DNA from 2 places in the Methylobacterium sp. V23 genome. Region 1 is predicted to be linked to the other one. Evidence: riboswitches for the same ligand, from Rfam matches in the RefSeq annotation. Region 1 holds a riboswitch; the other holds the start of a gene.
The links. Region 1 has a riboswitch for thiamine pyrophosphate ahead of thiC (phosphomethylpyrimidine synthase ThiC). Riboswitches for the same ligand answer to the same signal wherever they lie in the genome.
Positions count from the first base shown of each region.

Region 1 (4,194 bases):
CCGGTCCCGGCCCGACCGCGGCGTTCGCGCCGCGTAGGAACCGGGCTTTCGTGCTAGGTGCGCTCGGCCTCCGGATCCGACGCGATCCGGCGCGGCCCGGTGGAGAGACCCTGCGATGGCCCTCAAGACGACGTTCCTGGTGCAGACCTTCGTGCTCAAGCGCAAGCGGCTCTCGCCGGGCGACCGCGAGGTGGCGGTGACGGAGAGCGGGGCCTTGAAGAAGGCCGAGGCGATGGCCGCCCGTTTCCCCGGCACAGCGGCGATCAAGGTCGTAGCCGACGACGAGACGGGCGAACTGGAGAGCGCGTCCATCCTCGGCAGCTTCGGAGAGGTGCCGGACGATTTCGCCGAGAGCCTGCAGGGCTCCTGAGGCCGGATCGCCCACGGCGTCCACGAACCTGAGACCGGAAACGCGAAAGGGCCCCGCCTCGCGGCGGAGCCCTTCGATCCTGCTGCGACGCGTCTGCCGTTACGGGCAGGCGTGACGCTGACCGTCATTGCCGAGATAGGTCCCGGTGCGGCGGTCATAGGACCGGAAGCGCTGGACACAGTAGGCGACGTCCTCGCCGCTGGTCGCGACCTCCGGGCCGGCCTCGTAGCCCGTGGCGGCATAGCCGCCACCGTAGGGCGCGGAGCCGCCGTAATAGGCCGGCGCATAGCCGCCGGCATAGTAATCGTCGCCGTAGTAGCCGCCATAAGCGCTGCCGAGGCCGTAGCCGATTCCGGCGCCGGCAAGACCCAGGCCGAGCCCGAGCCCGACACCACCGTAGCCGCGGCGGTAGCCGTAGCCGCGCCCGGCATAGGCACCGCCCCGGTTGTACCCACCGCGGTTGAAGCCGCCGCGATCACCCCGGAAGCCGTTGCCGGCCGCGAGGCCCGCCCCGGCGCCGACGGCACCCGCGCCGACGCCGATGGTCCCGCCGCGGTTGAACCCGCCCCGGTTGAATCCACCCTGCGCGAGGCCGCCGCGGAACCCGCCGCCGCCGAAGTTGCCCCCGACATTGCCGCCGCGGAACCCGCCGCCCTGCGCGAGACCACCGCGGAAGCCGCCACCACCGAAGTTGCCGCCGCGGAATCCGCCGCCACCGCCAAGTCCACCGCCGTGGAATCCGCCGCCACCGCCACGGAAGCCACCGCCGCCACCGCCCGGACGTGCGTCCGCGGATGCGGGAATCATCGAGAGGGCCCCGACCAGGGCGGCCGATGCCAAGAGTATGCGCTTCATGGGAGAGCCTGTCGTTCGCATGTCGATCCCGAGGACCGAACTTCTGGTAACCGAACGCGGGGCCTGACGATAAAGTTCGGTTCGCACCCTATTCCGCCGCACTTCATCGGGCCGGCGATTGACAAAACCGCCGCAGACCTCGAATCTAGAAGCATTCCGAGGGGGGCTCCGAGTGCGGGGGCTGAGATTGGGCGCGTCGCCCTGACCCTTGAACCTGATCCGGTTCGTACCGGCGGAGGGACGGGAATTCGTAGCAGCGGCGCGCAAGATCCAGGCGTCGTCCCATCCAACACCGCTCGACGCGAGTCCGGATCGTCTCCCACGCCAGGAGCGAAACCGATGAATGCACCCGTTCTCCCGAAGGATCTTCCGCAGGGTCAGCCCCAGGCGGTGACCACCGGCCCGATCATGGGCTCGCGCAAGGTCTACGCTCCCGTGGCCGGGCACGACGACATCCGGGTGCCGTTCCGCGAGATCACGCTCAGCGATCCGAAGGAGGCCCCGGTGCGGGTCTACGATCCGTCGGGCCCCTACACCGAGACGGATGCCAAGATCGACCTGCATGCCGGCCTGCCGCTGGTGCGCGAGCCCTGGATCGCCCGGCGCGGCTACGCCACCGTGACCCCGCGCGTGGTCAAGCCCGAGGACAACGGGTTCGTGCCCGAGGACAAGCTCGTGGCCCCCTGTCCGGCCATCCGCGAGATCCGCAAGGCCGGCCCGGGCCAGATGGTGACGCAGTACGAGTTCGCCCGCGCCGGGATCATCACCGAGGAGATGATCTACGTCGCCAACCGCGAGAACCTCGCCCGCCAGACGATGCTGGAGGGCGCGCAGGCGGCGCTGGCCGACGGCAACAGCTTCGGCGCCGCCCTGCCGGCCTTCATCACGCCGGAATTCGTCCGGGACGAGGTGGCCCGCGGCCGCGCCATCATCCCGGCCAACATCAACCACCCCGAGGTGGAGCCGATGGCGATCGGCCGCAACTTCCTGGTGAAGATCAACGCCAACATCGGCAATTCCGCCGTGACGTCGTCGGCCGCCGAGGAGGTCGAGAAACTGGTCTGGGCGACCCGCTGGGGCGCCGACACGGTGATGGACCTCTCGACGGGCCGCAACATCCACAACATCCGCTCCTGGATCGTGCGCAACTCGCCCGTTCCGATCGGCACCGTGCCGATCTACCAGGCGCTGGAGAAGGTCGGCGGCGACCCGCTGAAGCTCGACTGGGAGGTCTTCAAGGACACCCTGATCGAGCAGGCGGAGCAGGGCATCGACTACTTCACCATCCATGCGGGCGTGCGCCTCGCCCACGTGCCGCTCACCGCGCGCCGGGTCACCGGCATCGTCTCCCGCGGCGGCTCGATCATGGCGCGCTGGTGCCTCGCCGGTCACCGCGAGTCGTTCCTCTACGAGCGCTTCGACGAGATCTGCGACATCATGCGGGCCTACGACGTGTCGTTCTCCCTGGGCGACGGCCTGCGCCCCGGCTCCATCGCGGATGCCAACGACGCGGCGCAGTTCGCCGAGCTGGAGACCCTGGGCGAGCTCACCAAGATCGCCTGGGACAAGGGCTGCCAGACCATGATCGAGGGCCCCGGCCACGTGCCGATGCACAAGATCAAGGTGAACATGGAAAAGCAGCTCGTGGAGTGCGGCGAGGCGCCGTTCTACACCCTCGGCCCGCTGACCACCGACATTGCCCCCGGCTACGACCACATCACCTCCGGCATCGGCGCCGCGATGATCGGCTGGTTCGGCTGCGCCATGCTCTGCTACGTCACCCCGAAGGAGCATCTCGGCCTGCCCAACCGCGACGACGTCAAGGAAGGCGTGATCACCTACAAGATCGCGGCCCATGCCGCCGATCTCGCCAAGGGCCACCCGGCGGCGCAGCTGCGTGACGATGCCCTGTCGCGGGCCCGGTTCGACTTCCGCTGGGAGGATCAGTTCAACCTCTCCCTCGACCCGGATACGGCCCGCGCCTACCACGACGAGACCCTGCCGAAGGACGCCCACAAGGTCGCGCATTTCTGCTCGATGTGCGGCCCGAAGTTCTGCTCGATGAAGATCACGCAGGACCTGCGCGCCGAGGTGCTGGCGATGGAGGCGGCCGGCCAGGTGCTGGGCGAGGCCGCGCCCCTGAGCGCGGCCGAGCGCGAGGCCGGTATGGCGGCGAAATCCGCCGAGTTCCAGGCCGAGGGTGGCAAGCTCTACGTCGACGCGGCCGAGTAGGGGACCCTGTCCCGGGCCGGTCTCAGCCGACCGGCCCGGGACAGGCGGCGCGCCGAAGAACCGCCCGCGGCGTGTCGAGGAACTGCCCGCGGCGTGTCGAGGAACTGCCCGCGGCGTGTCGAGGAACTGCCCGCGGCGTGTCGAGGAACTGCCCGCGGCGCGTCGAAGAACTGCCCGCGGCGCGTCGAAGAACTGCCCGCGGCGCGTCGAAGAACTGCCCGCGGCGCGTCGAAGAACCGCCCGCGGCGCGTCGAAGAACCGCCCGCGGCGCGCGGACTTCCAGAGCCGTGTCCGCGTGAAGTTTCCGAGGCCTCTCCCGGGCGCCTCTCCCGCTCACATCACGCGAACAGCCCGTGCACGAACCAGCGCGCGGGCGTCTCCATCGTGGGGAAGCCCTCGCGATAGACCCAGAGGCGGCGCCCGGCCTCGTCCTCGACCACGTAGTAGTCCCTGAGCGGACCCGGCGCGCGCCACCACTCGTCGGCGATGCGCTCGGGCCCGTCCGCATGGGCGACGCGGTGCAGGCGCCGGCGCCAGCGGAAGCGGTGCGGAGGCCCGTCGGGGGCGAGGGCGATGACGTCCTCGGCGGCCTCGCCCCGGCTGAGCAGCACCAGCGGCCGGGGCTGCAGGCGCGGCCGGGACGCCGGATCGGACCGGCCGGCCGGCGTGGGGCGATCCGCCCGCCAGGGCTCCACGAGGTCGGCCCGCTCGGGCAGGTGGCTTGCGCGGAAGCCGAG
Region 1 is NZ_PDHT01000014.1:72,098-76,291, reverse strand. Features, by position in the region: gene CRT23_RS14890 (hypothetical protein) at 116-370, shown strand; gene CRT23_RS14885 (BA14K family protein) at 470-1,225, opposite strand; TPP riboswitch at 1,375-1,483, shown strand; gene thiC (phosphomethylpyrimidine synthase ThiC) at 1,565-3,457, shown strand; gene CRT23_RS14875 (DNA polymerase Y family protein) at 3,796-4,194, opposite strand, start outside.

Region 2 (4,194 bases), on a different contig from region 1:
GAAGAACCTCGTCGAGAAGGGCTCGAACGAGGTCGCCCGCCTGCGCGAGCAGATCCTGACCCTCGCCTCCGAGACGGGCCTCGAGATCGGCGAGTACCGCAAGATCGTCAACATGGTCCAGAAGGGCGAACGCGAAGCCCGTCAGGCCAAGAAGGAGATGATTGAGGCCAACCTGCGCCTCGTGATCTCGATCGCCAAGAAGTACACCAACCGCGGCCTGCAGTTCCTGGATCTGATCCAGGAGGGCAACATCGGCCTGATGAAGGCTGTCGACAAGTTCGAGTACCGCCGCGGCTACAAGTTCTCGACTTACGCCACCTGGTGGATCCGGCAGGCAATCACCCGCTCGATCGCCGATCAGGCCCGCACGATCCGCATTCCGGTGCACATGATCGAGACGATCAACAAGATCGTTCGGACCTCGCGCCAGATGCTTCACGAGATCGGCCGCGAGCCGACCCCGGAGGAACTGGCCGAGAAGCTGGCCATGCCGCTGGAGAAGGTGCGCAAGGTTCTCAAGATCGCCAAGGAGCCGATCTCGCTCGAGACCCCGATCGGCGACGAGGAGGATTCGCACCTCGGCGACTTCATCGAGGACAAGAACGTCGTCCTGCCCATCGACGCGGCGATCCAGTCGAACCTGCGCGAGACCACGACGCGCGTGCTCGCCTCGCTCACGCCCCGCGAGGAGCGGGTGCTCCGCATGCGCTTCGGCATCGGCATGAATACCGACCACACCCTCGAAGAGGTCGGCCAGCAGTTCTCGGTGACGCGCGAGCGTATCCGTCAGATCGAGGCGAAGGCCCTGCGCAAGCTCAAGCACCCGAGCCGGTCGCGTAAGCTGCGCAGCTTCCTCGACAACTGATGCACGCGGTGAGGCCGGCCTTTTCCGGCGGACCTTTCACCTGAAAGAGCCGGCTCCTCATGGGGCCGGCTCTTTCGTTTCGATGGCGCCGAGCCCCTGAAGCGCTCTACGCTGTTGAAGCGGAGAGGCCCGCACGATACGCACAAAACCCGAGGCGTGGCCGTTGCCGGACGCCGTCTCCCAACCCACCTTGGCCATATGCTCGATCGAGGCCCGCCCCAGCCTTCCCCCACCGCTGAAGCCGACGGCTCGGAGGCGGCCGACGTCCCCTTCGGCGCCCTCCAGCAATGCGTGGCCCTGCGCGACTGGCTGCTGAGCGAGGGCGCGCGCATGCCGAAGGCCGAGGACCTGCTGTCCGGCCTGGCCGAGCGCCTGATCAAGCTCGACGTGCCGGTGGACCGGGCCACCACGGCCATCGATGCCCTGCATTCCGAGTATTCGGGTGTCGGGCGGTTCTGGACCCGCGAGATGGGCTCGACGGTTCGTCTGTTCCCGCACGGGGAAGCATCGGACCGGGCTTATCGCGCGAGCCCGTTCTTCCGCGTTCATGAGACCGGCGAGTGGTTGATCCTCGATCTCGCCGAGACCCCGGATGAGGCCTTCGCGGTCATTCCGGACCTGAAGGCCGAGGGCTACCGGCACTACATCGTCGCGCCGCTGTTCTTCACCAACGGCACGCGCAACGGCATCTCCTTTGCCACCCGGTCCCCGGCGGGGTTCCGCGACGAGGACGTGGCGATCCTGCGCTTCGTCATGCCGACGCTGGCCGCGGTGATGGAGATGCGCAGCATCAACAAGCAGCTCGACCACGTTCTGCGGATCTATGTCGGAGACGAGCCGCACAAGGCGATCCTCGGGGGCTCCATCCGTCGCGGTCACGTTCAGCGCATCCGCTCCGCGATCCTGTTTGCCGACATGCGCGATTATACGCGTATCTCCGCCGACATGACGCCGGAGGAGGCTGTCGACCTCCTGAACATCTTCTTCGACTGCCTGGTGCCAGCCATCGAGCGCGAGGGCGGCGAGGTCCTGAAGTATCTCGGCGACGGGCTGCTGGCGATCTTCCGTGAGCCGGGCGACGACCTGGGCGGTGCCGCCAAGGGGGCGCTCACGGCGTCCCAGAGCGCCATGGCGGCCTTGGCCGAGGCCAATGCCCTGGGCCGGTTCGCCAATCCAGTGGCCGCCGGCATCGCCCTGCATCACGGCGAGGCCGCCTACGGCAATGTCGGCTCCGGCGCGCGGCTGGACTTCACCGTGATCGGGCGCGACGTGAACCTGGCGAGCCGGGTCGCCCGCCTCAACCGGACGCTGGCCGAGCCGATCCTGATGACGAAGCCCTTCGTCGACTTCCTCTGGGACATGCCGGAGCCCCTCGGCGAGCACGCGCTCGACGGGTTTGCCGAACCCATGGGCGTCTATCGACCGGCGCGTCCGTCTGCCGCCTGAGGCCCGCCCGGGGATTGACCCCGGCGCAGGGACGGCCCACATCTGGGGTGTTCCAGGGAGATCCCCGGCAAGGGGCTGAGAAACCGATGGCCGTCCGTTCGCGGATGGCGGCGCGGAAATCCTTCGAACCTGACCCGGTTCATACCGGCGTAGGGATTGGACCGCGGGTTTCTGTTCAAGCCCGGCACGCTTCACCGCTCGAAGCTGCAGCCCCACCAATCTCGACGCCGGTCGCGGAGATTGTGTTGGACGTGAGCCCGAACGCCTTTCTCAACCTGCGACGGACGCACGGCGATGCTCCGCCGGCCGTCGTCGCTCCCGCCCACAGTGACGTCGTCGTCGTCGGCGCCGGCTTGATCGGCCTGTCGGCGGCCTGGCGCCTGGCGCAGGCCGGGCGGTCCGTGACCGTTCTGGAGCGCGACACCGTCGGCGCCGGGGCGAGCCTCGCCGCAACCGGCATGCTGGCCCCGGCCGCCGAGCACGAGCCGGGTTCCGACACGCTCCTGCCCCTGGCCCTGGAAAGCCTGTCCCGCTGGCCGGCTTTTCGCGATGACCTTCAGGCCGCGGCCGGCCTCGACATCGACTATCGGGAGGAGGGCACCCTGGTGCTCGCCATCGGCCGCGACGAGGTCGAGCGCCTGCGCTTCCGGCACGACCTGCAGAAGCGCTCAGGCCTCGACGCCCGCTGGCTGACCGGCCCCGAGGTTCGGGCCCGCGAGCCGCGCCTGCGTCCCGCCGTCACCGCCGGCCTGTTCTGCCCGCACGACCACCAAGTCGATCCGAGCCGGGTGATGGCCGCCCTCGTCCGGGCCTGCCTCGCTGCCGGAGTCGCCATCGTGGAAGGCTGCGGTGTCGACGCCTTGGATTGGAGCGCCGGCCGGGTCACGGGCGTGCGTACGGCCCAGGGCATCCGTCAGGCCGACACCGTCGTGCTCGCCTCCGGCGCTTGGAGCGGTGAGGCAGGGCTCCTGCCCGACCATCTCGCCCTGCCGGTGCGGCCCCTGCGCGGCCAGTCCCTCGCGCTGCGGACCACCGCCCGCACCGGCACCCTCGCCCACATGGTCTGGACCGAGCAGGTCCACATGGCGCCGAAGAGCGACGGCCATCTCATCGTCGGCGCAACGGTGGAGGATTGCGGCTTCGTTCCCGGCGTCACGGCCGGCGGGCTCTACGCCCTGCTGGAGGGCGCACGTCGCGTCCTGCCCGGCATCGAGGAGATGGCGGTGGAAGCGATCTGGAGCGGCTTCCGGCCGACTTCGGACGACGATGCCCCGATCATCGATGCCCTGGCGCCCGGCCTCGTGGTCGCCACCGGCCATCATCGCAACGGCTACCTGCTGGCCCCGGCCACGGCCGACGCGGTCGCGGCCCTGGTCGCCGGGGGAGCGCTGCCGGATTACGCCCGGGACTTCGGCCGGGCCCGCTTCGCGTCGCCGCCGCGGAGGGCCTTCGCATGAAGCTCCGAGTCAACGGCGAGGTCCGCGAGAGCGTGGCCGCCGACCTCGACGCCCTGTTCCGGGAAGAGGCCGAGGAGACCGGCCTCGAGAGCCCGCAGGGTATCGCCATCGCGCTCAACGGCGCCGTGATCCGACGCCGGGACTGGGCTGCCACCGCGCTCAGCGACGGCGACCGCGTCGAGATCGTGCGCGCGATGCAGGGCGGCTGATCGGGAGGGAGAACACCATGGCAGGAGGCCCGGAATGACCGAGATCGCGAACGACACGGATACGCTGGTGATCGGCGGTGTGAGCCTAGGCTCGCGTCTGTTCATCGGGACCGCCGGCTACCCCACGCAAAGCATCCTGTTCGATGCGGTCGCGGCCTCGGGCGCCGAGGTGGTCACGGCTTCGATCCGCCGGGTTTCGCTGCAGGGGCATAACTCG
Region 2 is NZ_PDHT01000015.1:12,714-16,907, reverse strand. Features, by position in the region: gene rpoD (RNA polymerase sigma factor RpoD) at 1-865, shown strand, start outside; gene CRT23_RS15295 (adenylate/guanylate cyclase domain-containing protein) at 1,064-2,311, shown strand; TPP riboswitch at 2,357-2,485, shown strand; gene thiO (glycine oxidase ThiO) at 2,587-3,768, shown strand; gene thiS (sulfur carrier protein ThiS) at 3,765-3,977, shown strand; gene CRT23_RS15280 (thiazole synthase) at 4,012-4,194, shown strand, end outside.
Region 2: it holds a riboswitch for thiamine pyrophosphate, as region 1 does, so the genes downstream of both, thiO (glycine oxidase ThiO) here and thiC (phosphomethylpyrimidine synthase ThiC) in region 1, are expected to answer to the same signal.